One region of the Streptomyces sp. NPDC013157 genome, then DNA from elsewhere that is predicted to be linked to it. Evidence: riboswitches for the same ligand, from Rfam matches in the RefSeq annotation. Region 1 holds a riboswitch; each other region holds the start of a gene.
The links. Region 1 has a riboswitch for cyclic di-AMP ahead of ACFY6U_RS04790 (M23 family metallopeptidase). Riboswitches for the same ligand answer to the same signal wherever they lie in the genome.
Positions count from the first base shown of each region.

Region 2: another riboswitch for cyclic di-AMP. It lies ahead of ACFY6U_RS31125 (M23 family metallopeptidase); the one in region 1 lies ahead of ACFY6U_RS04790 (M23 family metallopeptidase).
Region 3: another riboswitch for cyclic di-AMP. It lies ahead of ACFY6U_RS42085 (transglycosylase family protein); the one in region 1 lies ahead of ACFY6U_RS04790 (M23 family metallopeptidase).
Region 4: another riboswitch for cyclic di-AMP. It lies ahead of ACFY6U_RS42600 (C40 family peptidase); the one in region 1 lies ahead of ACFY6U_RS04790 (M23 family metallopeptidase).

Region 1 is NZ_JBIBAK010000001.1:1,072,030-1,076,642, reverse strand. It holds gene ACFY6U_RS04800 (M16 family metallopeptidase) at 1-753, shown strand, start outside; gene ACFY6U_RS04795 (M16 family metallopeptidase) at 750-2,138, shown strand; cyclic di-AMP (ydaO/yuaA leader) riboswitch at 2,331-2,494, shown strand; gene ACFY6U_RS04790 (M23 family metallopeptidase) at 2,507-3,262, shown strand; gene ACFY6U_RS04785 (GntR family transcriptional regulator) at 3,648-4,343, shown strand.
Region 2 is NZ_JBIBAK010000012.1:22,752-27,364, reverse strand. It holds gene ACFY6U_RS31135 (dihydrofolate reductase family protein) at 1-1,115, shown strand, start outside; tRNA gene ACFY6U_RS31130 (tRNA-Met) at 1,254-1,327, shown strand; cyclic di-AMP (ydaO/yuaA leader) riboswitch at 1,653-1,813, shown strand; gene ACFY6U_RS31125 (M23 family metallopeptidase) at 1,821-2,855, shown strand; gene ACFY6U_RS31120 (aldo/keto reductase) at 3,030-3,992, shown strand; gene ACFY6U_RS31115 (IS607 family transposase) at 4,267-4,613, shown strand, end outside.
Region 3 is NZ_JBIBAK010000019.1:162,710-167,322, forward strand. It holds gene ACFY6U_RS42075 (cytochrome P450) at 1-656, shown strand, start outside; gene ACFY6U_RS42080 (transglycosylase family protein) at 857-1,867, shown strand; cyclic di-AMP (ydaO/yuaA leader) riboswitch at 2,050-2,223, shown strand; gene ACFY6U_RS42085 (transglycosylase family protein) at 2,228-2,911, shown strand; gene eno (phosphopyruvate hydratase) at 3,314-4,600, shown strand.
Region 4 is NZ_JBIBAK010000020.1:4,003-8,615, reverse strand. It holds gene ACFY6U_RS42620 (8-amino-7-oxononanoate synthase) at 1-710, shown strand, start outside; gene ACFY6U_RS42615 (DUF397 domain-containing protein) at 822-1,049, opposite strand; gene ACFY6U_RS42610 (helix-turn-helix transcriptional regulator) at 1,059-1,919, opposite strand; gene ACFY6U_RS42605 (ATP-binding protein) at 2,132-2,590, shown strand; gene ACFY6U_RS42600 (C40 family peptidase) at 2,624-3,097, opposite strand; cyclic di-AMP (ydaO/yuaA leader) riboswitch at 3,101-3,285, opposite strand; gene ACFY6U_RS42595 (hypothetical protein) at 3,647-3,955, opposite strand; gene ACFY6U_RS42590 (ATP-dependent Clp protease proteolytic subunit) at 3,963-4,598, opposite strand.

The sequences.
Region 1 (4,613 bases):
CTCGCGTGGATCGAGAAGTACTTCGGCTCCATCCCGGCGCACGACGGCAAGCCCACCCCGCGCGACGGCTCGCTGCCCGACATCATCGGCGAGCAGCTGCGCGAGGTCGTCGTGGAGGAGGTCCCCGCGCGGGCGCTGATGGCCGCCTACCGGCTCCCGGAGGACGGCACGCGCGTGAGCGACGCGGCCGACCTGGCCCTCACCGTCCTCGGCGGCGGCGAGTCCTCCCGCCTCTACAACCGCCTGGTACGGCGCGACCGTACGGCGGTCGCGGCCGGCTTCGGCCTGCTCCGGCTCGCCGGGGCGCCCTCGCTGGGCTGGCTGGACGTGAAGACCTCCGGTGACGTCGAGGTGCCGGTCATCGAGGCCGCCATCGACGAGGAGCTCGCCCGGTTCGCCGAGGAGGGCCCGACGCCCGAGGAGATGGAGCGCGCCCAGGCCCAGTTGGAGCGCGAGTGGCTGGACCGGCTCGGCACCGTCGCGGGCCGCGCCGACGAACTGTGCCGCTTCGCCGTCCTGTTCGGTGACCCGCAGCTCGCCCTGACCGCCGTCCAGCGCGTCCTGACGGTCACCCCGGAGGAGGTCCAGGAGGTGGCCAAGGCCCGCCTGCGCCCCGACAACCGCGCGGTGCTCGTCTACGAGCCGCTGTCCGCGGAGTCCGCGGAGCACACCCAGGAGGCGGGGCGCGGCGAGGACCCGGAGCAGGAAGCGACCGTAGAGGCCGGCAACGAGAACGAGGAGACGGCCAAGTGACCGAGCTCGCCACCATGGACTTCCACCCCCAGCCGCAGCCGGGCGAGGCCAGGCCCTGGGCGTTCCCGGCCCCCGAGCGCGCCACCCTGGACAACGGCCTGACCGTGCTGCGCTGCCACCGCCCCGGCCAGCAGGTCGTCGCCGTCGAGGTGCTCCTGGACGCGCCCCTGGACGCCGAGCCGGCCGGCCTGGACGGCGTCGCCACGATCATGGCGCGCGCCTTCTCCGAGGGCACCGACAAGCACGCGGCCGAGGAGTACGCCGCCGAGCTGGAGCGGGCCGGTGCCACCCTCGACGCGCACGCCGACCACCCCGGCGTCCGCGTCAGCCTGGAGGTCCCCGCCTCCCGGCTGGCCAAGGGCCTCGGGCTGCTCTCCGACGCCCTGAGGGCGCCCGCCTTCGCCGAGAGCGAGGTCGAGCGGCTGGTCCGCAACCGCCTCGACGAGATCCCGCACGAGCTGGCCAACCCCAGCCGCCGGGCCGCCAAGGAGCTCTACAAGGAGCTGTTCCCGTCGACCGCGCGGATGTCCCGTCCGCGCCAGGGCACCGAGGACACCGTCGAGAAGATCGACGCGGCCGCCGTCCGCGCGTTCTACGACCGGCACGTCCGGCCCGCCACGGCCACCGCGGTCGTCGTCGGCGACCTGACCGGCATCGACCTGGACGAGCTGCTCGGCGAGACCCTGGGCGCCTGGCGTGGCTCCACCGCGCAGCCCCGCCCGGTCCCGCCGGTGACCGCCGACGACACCGGCCGGGTCGTGATCGTGGACCGCCCCGGCGCCGTCCAGACCCAGCTCCTCATCGGCCGCGTCGGCTCCGACCGGCACGACCGCGTCTGGCCCGCCCAGGTGCTCGGCACCTACTGCCTGGGCGGCACCCTCACCTCCCGCCTGGACCGCGTCCTGCGCGAGGAGAAGGGCTACACCTACGGCGTCCGTTCCTTCGGGCAGGTCCTGCGGTCCGCCCCCGACGGCACCGGCGCGTCCATGCTGGCCATCAGCGGCTCGGTGGACACCCCGAACACCGGCCCGGCCCTGCTGGACCTGTGGACGGTGCTGCGCACGCTCGCCGCCGAGGGCCTCACGGACGCCGAGCGCGACGTGGCCGTGCAGAACCTCGTCGGGGTGGCTCCGCTCAAGTACGAGACGGCGGCGGCCGTCGCCGGCACCCTGGCCGACCAGGTCGAGCAGCACCTGCCCGACGACTTCCAGGCCACGCTGTACCGGCAACTCGCCAACACGGGCACCGTGGAGGCCACCGCGGCGGTCGTGAACGCCTTCCCGGTGGACCGCCTGGTGACCGTCCTCGTCGGGGACGCGGCACAGATCAAGGAGCCCGTCGAGGCGCTCGGGATCGGCGAAGTCACGGTCGTCGCCGCCGAGTAGCGGCACGCGCGTGTGCGGAGCCCTGGTGACCACCCGGTCACCGGGGCTCTGGAATGTCCGAATTGGGGCGGAGGTTGCCTGTCTGCCCTGTGGGATGCGCGACAAAAACAGGGTTCCGTTTGAGCATTGAAGGCGGGCCCTCGTAGGTTCTTCCGGGCTGTCCGTCAGGCATCGCGCCGCGTCCGCGGCACCGGACAGCCATCGCCGAGTCCCCGTACGGCGCGAGCCAGGGGAGCCGGGGACCCACGCAGTCCCTGGGGTGAATCGGGCGCCCGCGCGTGTCGCGAGGGGGCCCGTAGGAGACCTTCCTGCTCCGAACCCGTCAGCTAACCCGGTAGGCGAGAGGGAAGGAAAGGACCAGCCTCTACATGGCGTTCATGTGCGCCTCCGGGAAGCACCGTCGTCCCGGCCGGGTGAAGCGCACCACCGCGCAGGCCGCCGGTATCGCGGCCCTCACCACCACGGGTGTCATCGGCACCGTCTCCGCCGCTCCGGCGCTCGCCGCCGAGAACTCCGTCGAGCAGACCGGCCTCACCCCGGTCATCACGATCAGTGACTCCGTCGCCGAGCAGATCGACGCCCAGGCCGCCGCCCAGAAGGCGGTCGCCGAGCGCAAGGCGGCCGAGGAGGCCGCCCGCAAGAAGGCCGCGGAGCAGGCCGCAAAGGAGCGCGCGGCCAAGGTACGCGCCGCCCGCGAGGCCGAGCGCAAGCGCCTCAACACCTTCGTCGCGCCGGTCAGCGACTCCTACGTCTCCACCGGCTACAAGACCGGCGGCTCCCTGTGGTCCTCGGGCGCCCACACCGGCATCGACTTCCACGCCGCGAGCGGTACGGTCGTGCACGCCGTCGGCACCGGCACGGTCGTCTCCACGGGCTGGGGCGGGGCGTACGGCAACGAGATCGTCATCAAGATGGCCGACGGCATGTACACCCAGTACGGCCACCTGTCGTCCATCGGCGTCTCGGTGGGCCAGAAGGTCACCCCGGGCCAGCAGATAGGTCTCTCCGGCGCGACCGGCAACACGACCGGCCCCCACCTCCACTTCGAGGCCCGTACGACCCCCGAGTACGGCTCCGACGTCGACCCGGTCGCCTACCTCCGCAAGCACGGCGTGAACGTCTGACGAGAGCCGGACAGGAGCGCCGCGCCGGGACCGACGTGGTCGCGATGCGTGCGGGTGCGTCGTGGCTGGTCGCGCAGTTCCCCGCGCCCCCGAAGGGGTGCTGCGCCTGACGCCCCTGGAAGGGGCGCGGGGAACTGCGCGAGCAACCCCCACGCACCCGCACCCGACCACCGAGGCGGACCGCTGCCAGTCCGGCGACAACAACTCGTGAGATGTTCCGGAGCCCCGGCCCCCACGCCGGGGCTTTCGTCGTTTTCGTGCCCCCGCTGTCCAAAATATATCCCTGGATTCCGGCCCCCCGTCGGAAATTCCGGCTCATTGCAATAGAGTCACGGAACGGGCGCCACTCGGCGGCGTTTCACGGGGATTAAGGCGGAGGTCGGACATGCGTATTCCGGCGCACTCGGTATGCACGGCGATCCGGGACGACATCGTCGCGGGTGTCTACGAGCGCGGCAGCCGGCTCACCGAGGAACTCCTGGCCCGCCGTTACGGGGTCTCGCGCGTCCCCGTCCGCGAGGCCCTGCGCACCCTGGAGGCCGAGGGCTTCGTCGTGACGCGCCGGCACGCGGGCGCGTGCGTGGCCGAACCGACCGAGCAGGAGGCCGCCGACCTGCTGGAGATGCGCATGCTCCTGGAGCCGCTCGGTGCCTCCCGGGCCGCCCAGCGCCGCACCGAGGCCCACCTCAAGGTGCTGCGCGGACTGGTCAGGCTGGGGCAGGAGCGGGCCAGGCGGGGCAACAGCGAGGACCTGCGCTCGCTGGGCGGCTGGTTCCACGAGACCCTTGCGCAGGCCTCCGGCAGCCACGCCCTGACCTCGACGCTCACCCAGCTCCGCCACAAGATCGCCTGGATGTACACCGTGGAGACGCCGGCCAACCCCGTGGAGTCCTGGACGGAGCACGGCGCCATCGTGGACGCCGTGGCGCGCGGCGACGGCGACCGCGCCCGGGCGATCACGGCCCTGCACACCGAGCGCTCGGCGGTCTCCCACCGGCTGCGCTTTCCCGGCGCCACCGAACGGGCGAACGGTGTGAGGACTTCGCAACATCCCGTAAACGTGTCGGGCCTGCGGCATTAACACGCGCGCCGTATACAAAGGGGTGTTATTCGGCGGGGGCTGTTTTCCGTGCCCGAATTCACGCGCGTCAGGAATTAGCGGTCGCGCTTCTTTCGTGTGCGCGCGGTAAAGCCGGGCGTCCGGGTCTTCACAAACTCCGGGACGGGGTCGTCGTAAAGCCGTGGGCGGTCCCGTCGTGAAGTCATGTGCGGCTGTCATGGAATTGCGGCATGTGACGGCCGGCCCGGGTGGGGCGGCGGGAACGCGGCGAGGCCGCGCCACCCCCGAGGG
Region 2 (4,613 bases), on a different contig from region 1:
TCCTGCTGTCCGCCGCCGTCTCCCTCGACGGCTTCCTCGACGACACCGGCCCCGACCGGCTCCTGCTCTCCTCCCCCGCCGACTTCGACCGCGTCGACGAGGTACGGGCCTCCGTCGACGCCATCCTGATCGGCGCCGGCACCATCCGCGCGGACAACCCGCGGCTCCTGGTCAACTCCCCGGAGCGGCGCGCGGCCCGGACCGCCGCCGGCCGGCCCGAGTACCCCCTCAAGGTCACGGTCACGGCGACCGGCGACCTCGACCCGGACGCGAAGTTCTGGCACACCGGCGGCGAGAAGATCGTCTACACGACGGACGAGGGGGTACGGCGGGCCCGCGCCCTCGGGATCGCCGCCGACGTCGTCTCCCTCGGCGCCGACCTCGACTGGCGGCTGCTCCTGGAGCACCTGCACGACGTACGGGGCGTACGGCGCCTGATGGTCGAGGGCGGCGGCACCGTCCACACCCAGCTCCTCCAGCAGGGCCTGGCCGACGAGCTCCAGCTGGTCCTGGCCCCCCTCTTCGTCGGCGACCCGAAGGCGCCGCGGTTGTTCGGTCCCGGCGGGTACCAGGCCGGGCGGCTGCGGCTCCTGGAGACCCGCCGGATCGAGGACGTCGTCCTCATGCGCTACGAGCCCACGGCCCCCGGCACGGGCGGGTCGGTGTCCGCCGCGGACCGGCACTGGCTGCGGCTCGCCTGCGGACTGGCGGCCGAGTGCCCGCCCTCCCGGACCGCGTTCAGCGTGGGCGCGGTCGTCGTCGCGGCCGACGGCACGGAGCTGGCCCGCGGCCACTCCCGGGAGGCCGGCGACCCCGTGGTCCACGCGGAGGAGGCGGCCCTGGCGAAGATCCCCGCGGACGACCCCCGGCTGGCCGCGGCCACGGTCTACACCAGCCTCGAACCCTGCACCCACCGCGCCTCCCGCCCGCACCCCTGCGCCGAGCTGATCCTCCGGGCCGGGGTACGGCGGGTGGTGACGGCGTGGCGCGAACCGGACACGTTCGTGGCGGCGGCCGACGGGACGGGCGCGCTGCGGGAGGCGGGGGTGGAGGTGCTGGTGCTCGGGGAGTACGAGGGGGAGGCGAAGGCGCCCAACGCGCATCTGCTCGGCTGAGCGGGTCGGGGCGCGGTTTGCGGGTGCGGGTGCGTGGGGGTTGCCCGCGGTCAGGGACCTCCCCGCAGCCCCGTCGGCCTCGTGAGACTTAACCCGTGTGACTTCCCCTCTTCGGATGGCGTATGCTGGTGTCACCGACGCGGGGTGGAGCAGCTCGGTAGCTCGCTGGGCTCATAACCCAGAGGTCGCAGGTTCAAATCCTGTCCCCGCTACTGAAACCCAGGGCCGGAATCCGAGATTCAAGGATTCCGGCCCTGAGTCGTATCCAGATCCTGAGACGGCCCTGAGCGGGGCGCGGTCACGTTCGGTGTCCGGACGACCGCCCTGTGCATAACAACTGAGTCACCATCAAAACCTGTGTGACTCCTGAGGTGAGCGACGCGCACCGTCGACTCGACCGTTTTTGACCGGTCGTGGCAGGTAAGTCCAAGCTTTGAAAGCTTAATGATCAAGGCGAACAGCTTGGAATCTGATAGCCGGGTCTATTAACGTTCGATAACGCAGCGCGGTCGTCCCAGCCGTCACCCGAGACGGCTCCGTGCGCACGCGCCGAATCCCGCAAGGGAACCGGGGAACCACCACCTTGGGGTGAATCGCACGGCTACCGCCGGGTACGAAACGGCCGGTATACGCGCGTAGGAGACCTTCCCGCTCCGAACCCGTCAGCTAACCCGGTAGGCGGCGGAAGGAAAGGAGTGCGCCCGCGTGGCGTCCAACCCGCCTGCTCCGACAGCCCCGTTCGTGCCCAGCCAGCGTCAGCCCGACACCTTCGGCTACGGCGGCTACCGCACCGACGAGGGCCCTTTCGAGGAGTGGAACCCCACCGAGGAGTCCCTCTCCGCGGTACGCGGCCGGCACCGGGTCGCCAAGCAGAAGGGCGGCGGGCTCGCCCGCAGCTCCACGGTTCTCGGCGTCGGCGTCATAGCCGCCGTCGGCGCGGGCGGCATGGCCAGCGCCAACACCGGCAAGCCGCCGGTCTCCATCTCGCTGCCCGACCTCCCGTCCTCCGTCAGCTCGCTGCTCGGCGAGGACGGCGGCCACCAGGCCACCCGGACCGCGCTCAGCAGCGTCACGACGACCGCCACCGACGCGGACTCCTCCTCGTCCGACGCCGGTGAGGCGCTGCGCAGCCGGATCATCGCCCAGGCCGCGCAGCAGCAGAACCAGCTCGACACCAAGGCCAGCGCCAAGGCCGTCGCCGTCGCCGACCAGGCGGTCGCCGCAGCCGAGGCCAAGGCGGAGAAGGCGGCCGCCGCCAAGGCCGCCGACGCCAAGGAGAAGGCCGAGGCCTCCGCGAAGGAGAAGGCCGAGCAGGCCCGCCTCGCCGCGCTGGCCAAGCAGTACACGCTGCCCGTCGTCTCGTACACGATCACCGGCACCTTCGGCCAGGCCGGCTCCATGTGGTCCTCCGGCTACCACACCGGCCTCGACTTCGCCGCGCCCACCGGCACGCTGATCAAGGCCGTGCACAGCGGCACGGTCACCGAGGCGGGCTGGGCCGGCTCCTACGGCTACCGGACGATCATCACCCTCGACGACGGCACCGAACTGTGGTTCTGCCACCAGTCCTCGATCGGCGTCAAGGCCGGCCAGAAGGTCGCCACCGGCGACGTCATCGGCCGCGTGGGCGCCACCGGAAACGTCACCGGCCCGCACCTCCACCTGGAGGTCCACCCGAACGGCCAGGCCACCGCCATCGACCCGATGACCTGGCTGCGGGGCAAGGGCCTCAACCCCTGACCCTGGCTCCGGCCAGAACCCGGACCTCACTGACCGGCCCCCGGCGGCCCTGACGACAACCCCCGGCGTCAGGGCCGCCGGGCTGCCCGCCACGCCTCGCGGCGGCGGTCGCCTTTACAAGAACTTCGTGTTGCGTCGGCATGGGGTGCCGGGCGACGCGTGTTGAAGTCAGGCATGAGTGCTTCTTCCGCTTCCCCTTCCCTCCGCAAGCTCGGCGCCTCCGACCTGGAGGTCTTCCCGCTCGCCCTCGGCGGCAACGTCTTCGGCTGGACCGCCGACGAGGCCACCTCCTTCGCCGTCCTCGACGCGTACGCCGCCGCGGGCGGCAACTTCGTCGACACTGCCGACTCGTACACGGCGTGGATCGAGGGCAACAAGGGCGGCGAGTCCGAGACGATCATCGGCAAGTGGGTCAAGGCCCGCGGCAACCGCGCCGACGTCGTCATCGCGACGAAGGTCAGCCAGCACCCCGAGTACCCGGGCCTGTCCGCCGCCAACATCAGGGCCGCCGCCGACGCGTCCCTGCGCCGTCTCGGCACCGACCACATCGATCTGTACTACACGCACTTCGACAAGCCCGAGATCCCGGTCGAGGAGATCATCGGCGCGCTGGACGAGCTGGTGCGGGCGGGCAAGGTCCGGCACATCGCCGCGTCCAACATCACGCCGGAGCGGCTCCAGGAGTCCCTGGACTTCTCCGACCGCGAGGGCCTCGCCCGGTACGTCGCCCTCCAGCCCCACTACAACCTGGTCTCCCGCGACACCTACGAGGGCCCCCTCCAGGACCTGGCCTCCCGCACCGGTCTCGCGGCCGTCCCCTACTTCTCGCTGGCCGCCGGCTTCCTCACCGGCAAGTACCGCCCCGGTACGACGGTCGACAGCGCGCGAGCCGGCCGAGCCGCCCAGTACGCCGAGTCGGAGCGCGGCCAGAAGGTCCTGGCGGCCCTGGACGAGATCGCCGCGGCCCACGAGGCCCCGATCCCCACGGTCGCCCTGGCCTGGCTGGCGGCCCAGCCCACCATCACGGCCCCGATCGCCTCGGCCCGCACACTGGAGCAACTCCCGCCCCTGCTGGCCGTGGCGGACCTGAACCTGACGGACGAGGAACTGACGAAGCTGACGACGGCTTCCGCCTGACGGCCGCCTGCCCCCGGCTCCTCCGGTCCACCCTTCCGCCGCAACGGTGCTCGGCCACGACGGTCGAAGTCGGCGGGGCCGGGCAGGCCGGTACCCACCGTCGGAACGCCGGCCCGTCGCGGAGCACAGCGCCGTCGTGGGCCGGTCGCGCAGTTCCTCCCCCCCAGCCTTCGGCCGGGGGTACCCCCAGCGCCCCCAGGGGGTCTTCAACTGCTGCTCTTCAAAGTCGAGTGAGTGAGCGTAACCATGTGTGAGTGAGTGTCGTTGTCAGAGCATGAATCTCACGGAATGGGCGAAGACGCAGGGTGTGCATCCGCAGACCGCATATCGCTGGTTCCGTGAGGGGACGCTGCCGGTACCGGCTCAGCGGGTCGGCCCGCGCACGATCCTCGTGAATGTTGGGGTCAACGCCGTGCCCGAGGCGATCGGCGGGCTGGGCCTGTATGCCCGTGTCTCCTCCCATGACCAGAAGACCGACCTGGAACGGCAGGTCGCCCGGCTGTCCCGGTGGGCGGCGCAGGCCGGCCACCGGGTGGTGCGCGTGGAGGCGGAGATCGCATCCGGTATGAACGGTGCCCGCCCCAAAGCCAAGCGGCTGCTGGCCGATCCGGATGTGACCAC
Region 3 (4,613 bases), on a different contig from region 1:
ACCGGAAGCGGGAGGCGCTGCCCGCCGAGGCCGGTCCCGGAGAGGACCTCATCTCCGGGCTCATCCGGGCCTCGGACCACGGCGAGCACCTCACCGAGAACGAGGCCGCGGCCATGGCCTTCATCCTGTTGTTCGCGGGTTTCGAGACCACCGTCAACCTGATCGGCAACGGGACGTACGCGCTGCTCACCCACCCCGGGCAGCGGGCACGTCTGCAGGAGTCCCTGGCCGCCGGTGAGCGCGGGCTGCTGGAGACCGGCGTCGAGGAACTGCTGCGCTACGACGGGCCGGTGGAGCTGGCCACCTGGCGGTTCGCCACCGAGCCGGTCGACATCGGCGGGCAGCGCATCGCGCCCGGCGACCCGGTCCTGGTCGTCCTGGCCGCGGCCGACCGGGACCCGGAGCGGTTCGCCGAGCCGGACACCCTCGACCTCGCCCGGCGGGACAACCAGCACCTCGGCTACGGCCACGGCATCCACTACTGCCTCGGGGCCCCGCTCGCCCGCCTGGAGGGGCAGACCGCACTCGCCGGCCTCCTCACCCGCCTCCCCGACCTGCGACTCGCGGTGGACGAGAGCGAGTTGCGGTGGCGCGGCGGGCTCATCATGCGCGGACTGCGCACCCTGCCCGTGGAGTTCACGCCGGCCGGTCGCTGAAGCCCCCAGAAGGCCCTCGCCGAGGCTTGTACCGGCCCGTACGGGTAAAAGGTGACCGACGTTCAAGTCTGTGATCTTCACGTGATCTACGCGGCATTAACTTGTGACAAGTGATCGTCTGCCGATACGTTCACCCATCAGCGCGGCGCCCCTGCGGGAACCGTCGCGCCGGTCACCGCTGTCGCTCGAAAGGTTTCCGCATGCTCTCCGGGAACGGTCGTCACCGTCGCCCCCGCCAGGCTCCGGCACTCCTCGTCGCGGCCGGGGTGACCGGCTCCGCCATCGCCATCCCGCTCCTCGGTGCGGTGAACGCCAGCGCGGCCGACGGGTCGACCTGGGACCAGGTGGCCGAGTGCGAGAGCGGCGGCTCCTGGAGCGCCGACAACGGCACCGGCTACTACGGCGGCCTCCAGATGTCCCTGGACGACTGGAGCAAGTACGGGGGACTGGAGTACGCCGGCACGCCGGACCAGGCGAGCCGTTCGCAGCAGATCGCGGTCGCCGAGAAGATACTCGCCGACCAGGGCACCAAGCCCTGGCGGACCTGCGCCCTGCTCGCCGGCCTCTCGTCCGACGACGCCTCGGTGAACGTCGACACGGGACTCGGCGACTCGGGCGATTCGTCCGGTTCCTCCGACTCGTCGGACTCGTCCTCCGGACTGTCGGACTCGTCCTCCTCTTCCGGCTCCGACTCGTCTTCGGGCGCCACGGACTCCGGGAACGACTCGGCCGCCCCCTCTCCGAGTGAGAGTGCCGACAACGGCTCCAAGGGGGGCAGTTCCAGCAAGTCCAACAAGACGGACAAGTCGGAATCATCCGACTCCGACGCAGGCTCCGGCGCCTCGAAGGCGAGCGAGAGTCCCGTCACCTCCGGGACCGACGACTCGGACAATTCGTGGCAGACCGGCGGCTCTTGGAGCCTGGTCGACACGGGAGCCGTCAGCAGTGGCGGCAAGCACCGCGGCGGCTCGGCGGACGAAAGCGTGACAAACGGTCAGAGTGTCACCTCCTCCGGCCGCCATGCCTCCCGCGATGCCGGCACCTATATCGTCCGCGACGGCGACACCCTCGCCTCCATCGCCGACTCCCTTGACCTCGACGGCGGATGGCGCGCGCTCTACGCCGCGAACAAGGCCGACATCGGCACCGACCCGAACGCCATCACCCCCGGTCAGACCCTGAAACTCGGCAGCGAATCGGACGAAAAGTAGCGGGAGTTGACATCCCGCTTCGAGTTGAATGTCCGTTTTGGTGAAAGTGTGGGATGAGTCTCAGAAGCCCTGATCATCTTTGAAATTCACCTGATGGCCTGTTTACGGTCAAGGCCGCTCGTCACCACGAGCCCCGGCCGTCGCAACGCCGAGTCCTGCCAGCGGCCGCCCGGGAACAGTCGTCGCGTCATGCGCCGTAGGCAGGAGCGGGGGACCCAAGGTAAGCGCCGGGGCCGGTAGTTGAGGCTGCCGATCCGGCTCGGGGTGAAGCCGCGCACCGACACACGGTGTGCGGCCGGGCAACTCAACCGGCCCGAACCCGACAGCTCACCTCGCAGGCGTCGGTGAGGGGATCGATCCATGCTGTTCTCCGGCAAGGGCAAGCACCGTCGTCCGTCCAAGGCCGTCCGCGCCATCGCTGTCGCCGGTGTCACCGGCGTCGCCGTCGCCGCCCCGCTGATGGCGGCCGGCAGCGCCTCCGCCGCCACCGCCTCCGAGTGGGACGCCGTCGCCCAGTGCGAGTCCGGCGGCAACTGGGCCATCAACACCGGCAACGGCTACTACGGCGGTCTGCAGTTCTCCGCCTCCACCTGGGCCGCGTACGGCGGCACGCAGTACGCCGCGCAGGCCAACCAGGCCACCAAGGCGCAGCAGATCCAGATCGCCGAGAAGGTCCTCGCCGCCCAGGGCAAGGGCGCCTGGCCGGTCTGCGGCACGGGCCTGTCCAGCGCCACCTACACCGGCGGCAGCTCCAGCAGCTCCTCCGGCTCCAGCTCGTCGAGCAGCAGCACCCGCTCGACCGACACCCAGGCCGCCTCCCGCTCCGCCGAGCGCCCGGCCGCCAAGAAGACCGTCACCACCCCGACCGGCAAGAAGGTCAAGAAGGGCGACGGCGAGTACAAGGTCGTCAAGGGCGACACCCTCAGCTCGATCGCCGAGAAGCACAAGGTCAAGGGCGGCTGGCAGGCGCTGTTCAAGCTGAACAAGGACATCGTCGACGACGCCGACTTCATCTACCCGGGCCAGCAGCTGCACCTGAAGTAGGGCACCTGACGCAGCGCGCGGCGCGGCCGCCGAAAGTATTGAGCGGCGCCCAGCCGAACCACAGCTCCCACACAGCCGTGGTCCCCATAGTGGAGACCACGTGAGGGTCACCCCCGTCCCCCGCGGGCCCCCGCTCCGGTGCGTTTTCCCCCGTACGCACCGGGGCGGGGTTTCTCTTTGCCGCCCCTTCCCGGCGCGCTTCTTGGCCCGCTCTTCTTCCGTTCTTCATCGGGACCCCCTTTGTTCCGCGCATGAACAATGAGTACCGTCTGTGTGTCCACGGGCCGGTCGGTCGTGCCGGCCGACGGCCCTCGGACGGTTAGGCTCTAGTCGCAAGGCTGAGCAAGGGCCGACGAGGCCCACGTGCGCCCCGCACAACCAGCGTCACATCCCAAGAAGGAGATGCTCGTGCCGTCCATCGACGTCGTCGTAGCCCGGGAAATCCTGGACTCCCGAGGCAACCCCACGGTCGAGGTCGAGGTCGGCCTCGACGACGGCAGCACGGGTCGTGCCGCCGTTCCGTCCGGCGCCTCCACCGGTGCCTTCGAGGCCATCGAGCTCCGTGACGGCGACCCCAACCGCTACCAGGGCAAGGGCGTCGAGAAGGCCGTCCTCGCCGTCATCGAGCAGATCGGCCCGGAGCTCGTCGGCTACGACGCCACCGAGCAGCGCCTGATCGACCAGGCCATGTTCGACCTGGACGCCACCGACAACAAGGGCTCGCTCGGCGCCAACGCCATCCTCGGTGTCTCCCTCGCCGTCGCGCACGCCGCCTCCGAGGCGTCCGACCTGCCACTGTTCCGCTACCTCGGTGGCCCGAACGCGCACCTGCTGCCCGTCCCGATGATGAACATCCTCAACGGCGGCTCGCACGCGGACTCCAACGTCGACATCCAGGAGTTCATGATCGCCCCGATCGGCGCGGAGTCCTTCTCCGAGGCGCTGCGCTGGGGTGCCGAGGTCTACCACACCCTGAAGAAGGTCCTGAAGGGCAAGGGTCTGGCCACCGGCCTCGGCGACGAGGGCGGCTTCGCCCCGAACCTGGAGTCGAACCGCGCCGCGCTCGACCTCATCCTGGAGGCCATCAAGCAGGCCGGTTACGTCCCCGGCGAGCAGATCGCGCTCGCGCTCGACGTCGCCGCGTCCGAGTTCTACAAGGACGGCAAGTACGAGTTCGAGGGCAAGTCCCGCTCGGCCGCCGAGATGACCGAGTACTACGAGGAGCTCGTCGCCTCCTACCCGCTGGTCTCCATCGAGGACCCGCTGTTCGAGGACGACTGGGCGGGCTGGAAGGTCCTCACCGACAAGCTCGGCGACAAGGTGCAGATCGTCGGCGACGACCTGTTCGTCACCAACCCGGAGCGCCTGGCCCGCGGCATCGAGGAGGGCACCGCCAACGCCCTGCTGGTGAAGGTGAACCAGATCGGTTCGCTCACCGAGACCCTGGACGCCGTCGAGCTCGCCCAGCGCAACGGCTTCAAGTGCATGATGTCGCACCGCTCCGGCGAGACCGAGGACGTCACCATCGCCGACCTCGCCGTCGCCACCAACTGCGGCCAGATCAAGACCGGCGCCCCGGCCCGCTCCGAGCGCGTCGCCAAGTACAACCAGCTGCTGCGCATCGAGGAGATCCTCGACGACGCGGCGGTGTACGCGGGCCGCAGCGCGTTCCCCCGCTTCAAGGGCTGAGCCCGCTAGAGGG
Region 4 (4,613 bases), on a different contig from region 1:
TCGGGCACGCCGACCCGGACGGCGTGCGCAAGGCCCTCGGGACGCACGAGGGCCCCGCCGTGGTCGTCTCCGACACGGTGTTCTCCGTGGACGGGGACGCGGCACCGCTGGCCGCACTGGCCGAGGCGTGCCGGGAGCACGGTGCCGGGCTGCTCGTCGACGACGCCCACGGGCTCGGGGTCCTCGGGGACGGCGGGCGGGGCGCGCCGGACGCGGCCGGGCTCTCCGGAGCCGAGGACGTGGTGGTCACGGCGACCCTGTCGAAGTCGCTGGGCAGTCAGGGCGGGGTCGTGCTGGGCCCGGCCCGGGTGATCGACCACCTCGTCAACGCGGCCCGGACCTTCATCTTCGACACCGGCCTGGCCCCCGCCGCGGCGGGGGCGGCCCTGGCGGCCCTGCGGCTGCTGCGCCGCGAGCCCGGACGTGCGGCCCGGGCCCGCGAGGTGGCCGCGGAACTGCACGCACGGCTGACCGCCGCGGGTCTGGAAGCGGTACGTCCGGACGCCGCGGTGGTCTCCGTGCGGGCCCCGTCCCCGGAGCAGGCCGTGCAGTGGGCGGCCGACTGCCGGACGGCAGGCCTGGCCGTGGGCTGTTTCCGTCCGCCGTCGGTGCCGGACGGCATCTCACGGCTCAGGCTGACCGCCCGTGCGGACCTCTCCGGGGCCGAGATCGAACGCGCTGTACATGTGATCGGCAAGACGCGACCATGAGTCGGCGTGACACGGCCGGGCCTGGCTCGCGAGCGGATACGGAGTCGGGGATGGATGGGGTACGAGTCTGATCCGTTTCGTTCGTGTCTGATCAGACTCTTCTGGGGCTGATCAGCCGGCGAACGCCGAAGTGAAACCCGCCCAGCTCTCGGGGGAGAAGAGCAGCGCGGGTCCGGCCGGAACCTTGGAGTCGCGCACGGCGAGCAGTCCGGCCGAGGGGCCGGAGCGCGGCCGTGCCGTCTCCACGCAGTTGTTCGCTCCGGTGCTGTAGCTGCTGCGCAGCCACCGCAGTCCGTGCAGATCAGCACTTGAAGGTACGTTCCGAGGCAGTGCAGTCATGGTGCCTCCTTACGCGCCGTCAGCTATTGCGGCGATGTAATCCAACGAGTCCTCGGGGGAAAGGGCGTGGATCCGGAGCGTGTCGAAGGCCTCCGTGTAGGCCTGGAGGTCTTCTTTCCGCTCCAGGTAGAGGCTACTCGTCAACTGGTCGATAACAACCACGTCCAGATCAGAAGTGCTCGGAAATGAGAAGATTACGAAAGGTCCGGTGATGCCGATATGCGCCCCGGCCGCGAACGGCAGCACCTGGAGCCGTACCTGGGGCAACCGGGCTGCCTCCACCAGCCGGGTCAACTGCCGCGTCATCACGCCCGGGCCACCCACCTCGCGCCGTAGCACCGCTTCGTCCAGCACCGCGTTCAGCTCCAGCGGCGGATCGTTGTGCAGCACGTCCTGCCTGGCCAGACGCACCTCCACCAGGGTGTCCAGGGCCTCGTCGTCGGGCCCGTCCATGGCCGCCCGGGTCACCGCACGCGCGTACTCGGGGGTCTGCAGCAACCCCGGCACGACCAGGGTCTCCAGCGTGCGCATCGCGCCTGCCTGCGACTCCAGGCTGATGAAATCGCGGTAGGCGGGCGGCAGGACCCCCCGATAGGCGTGCCACCAGTGGTGCCGTCCCGCCGTGTCCTCCGACCCCGCCAACACCAGCAGCAACTCGCGCAGTTGCCCCTCGACCACGCCGTAGGCGTCCAGGAGTAACCGCACATCGGCCGGTTTCACACCGCTGGCGCCGGTCTCGATCCGGCTCACTTTCGACTGATGCCAGCCCACCAGACGGGCGGCCTCACCGCTCGTGAGGCCGGCGCCGGTGCGCAGAGTGCGCAGTTCGGCGCCCAGTTTGCGGCGGCGCACCGCGGGACCGTTCTGCATGGGCTACTCCTTACTCCTTCCGAGCCGCCCAAATACGGTCTGAGGTCGCAGAGTTCACCGCTTCGAGCGACAGATATATGCATATCTTGGTGGATCGCTCCCCGTGACCGGCCCGGTAATGGCAGTCTGGCGAAGAAGCACCAGTCCGGGACCGTACTCGAACCATCCGCTCCGTGTCGGACTCCGGTCCCGAGGAAAGGGACGACGTCGCCATGGCAGACCACCTGGAAGCATCCGTCACTCTGCCGAGCGATCCCGCCTCGGTCTACGCCGCCCGCTCCTATGTGCTGGACACGCTCGCGGAGTGGGGGCTGCCGCCGGAGACGGAGACCGCGGACACCGTCCGCCTCATCGTCTCCGAACTCGCCACCAACGCCGTGCAGCACACCTTCGGGCAGTCACCCACCTTCACGGTGGACCTCGTGCTCGACCGGGACGAGCAGCTGCGCATCGGCGTCACGGACAGTCATCCGCGCTTCCCCAAGAGACTCCCCGCCGCGGTCCAGCAGGACAACGGGCGGGGCATGGTCATCATCCGCTGGCTGACCGCCGAGTGCGGCGGCAAGCTCCGGGTACGCCCCACCGGGGAGGGCGGCAAGACCGTCTCCATCGAACTGCCCTGGACGGTCCCGGCCGGCACCGCCACCGCGGCCGGCCAGCAGGAGCCGTAGCCCTGAGCTCCTGCCGGCCCGCTCACGGTGGGGTCAGCTGACCCGGCCGTACCAGACGCTGCGCGTCCAGATCTTCTGGAGCTTCACCACGTCCCCGGTCTTCGGGGCGTGCCAGATCTTTCCCTTCCCGGCGTAGATGCCGACGTGGTACACGCTGGAACCCGAGTGGAAGAAGACCAGGTCCCCGGCCTTGCGGTTGCCGGCCGAGATGTGACGGGTCTTGTTGTACTGCTGGGCCGCCGTTCGCGGCAGGGTCTTGCCCGCCTTCTTGAACGAGTACAGCGTCAGCCCGGAGCAGTCGAACCTGTTCGGTCCGGTGGCACCCCACCTGTAGGGCGCGCCCTTCTTCGAGGCGGCGACCTGAAGTGCCTTCGTCGCCATCGTGGCGGCCGAGGCATCGGAAGCGACGCCCGGGATCACGATCGAGCCGCCCACGGCGGCGATGGTCAGTGCCGAGGCCGTACCGGCCCGGGCCATCAGCGACGGAACACGATTGAGCGCAGTCATGCGCAACCCTTCGTCAGCCGCCTGTGAAGGATGACCTGTCGGATTCGGGCTGGCGAAGTTGCCCGGCCGTGTTGCCACGGCTTCACCCCAAGGGCTGCTCGGCCCGGTCATGGCGCGACCTTGCCGGCGACCCGTCGTGCTTGGGTCCTCCACTCCTGCCGATGCACTTCTGTCGACGGGTCAATCCGGGCGGCGGCAGGACTCGGCGTCCGCCCGGACCGCCCCGCCGCTGTGGCGGGGGCTTGTCGTCAGACAGGGATCTTCACTCACTCGTGTCCGAAAATCCCAACGGAATCGGGGATTTGTGGGGTTACTCACCACCCACCCGTTCGGGTGGACAGTCCTGTGTTCGATTCTCCGTCAACTGCCCTGCGTAGCCCCGGACCTGCGCGGAAGCCGCTCGCGGGCACCCCCGCGCAGGCAACTTGAGCGGTCCTCGCGGTCAGGTAAAACCACGCCACACTCCGCCGGACGGCGGTAACCCCTTTGGATCGTTTCGACTCCGGCCCACTCGCCGTGTCGACGCGTGGGGCCGGAGTCCGGCGGGTGTCACCGTACGCAGTCGGGCGGGAGTACGACGCGAGCGGTCCGGCGCTCGCCGTCGAGCACCCGCAACGCCCGTGCCAGCGTGTCCCCGTGAAGCTCCGTCTCGCCCCGCTGATGCATCAGGGCCAGCGCGTCACGCAGCTCGGACGCCGCGCGCACCAGCGCCTGCGCGGCGCGCAGCCCGCGGTAGGTGTCCTCGTTCTGCGCCGGATTGATCCGGCCCAGCCAATCCACCACGTCCAGGTAACGGTCGATCAGCTCGCCCTCGGCGCGGGTCAGCGCGGGCAGCGGAGGAAGCTCCGGCGGCAGCATCGGCGGCTCACCCCGCGTCCGGCAGGCCGAGCGAGGGACGGCGGGTGGGCATCACCCGGTCCACCAGCCCGTACGCCAGCGCTTGCGGTGCGTCCAGGACCAGGTCCCGCTCCAGATCCCGGTGCACCTGTTCCGCCGTGCGCCCGGTGTGCCGGACGAGCATCCGTTCGAGCATCGCCCGGACCCGGTCCAACTCCTCGGCCTGGATGGCCAGATCACTCGGCTGGCCCTGTACCGGTTCCGGCAGCGACGGCTGCTGGAGGACGATGCGCGCGCCGGGCAGCACGGACCGCTTGCCCGGCGTGCCGGCCGCCAGCAGTACGGCGGCCGACGCCCCGGCCTGCCCGAGGCAGACCGTCTCGACCTCGCAGGTCACGTACTGGACCGTGTCGTAGATCGCGGCCATCGCGCTGTAGGACCCGCCCGGGGAGTTGATGTACAGCGAGATGTCCCGCTCCGGAGCCGCGTACTCCAGGTACATGAGCTGCGCCATCACGTCGTTGGCCGAGACCTCGTCGACGGGCGTGCCGAGGAAGACGATCCGCTCCTCCAGCAGCTTCGAGTACGGATCCATGGTGCGATGCCCCGCGGTCGTGCGTTCCGTGAACTCGGGCAGGACATAGCGGGCGGACGGTCGGGTCATGGCGTACCCCTCCTC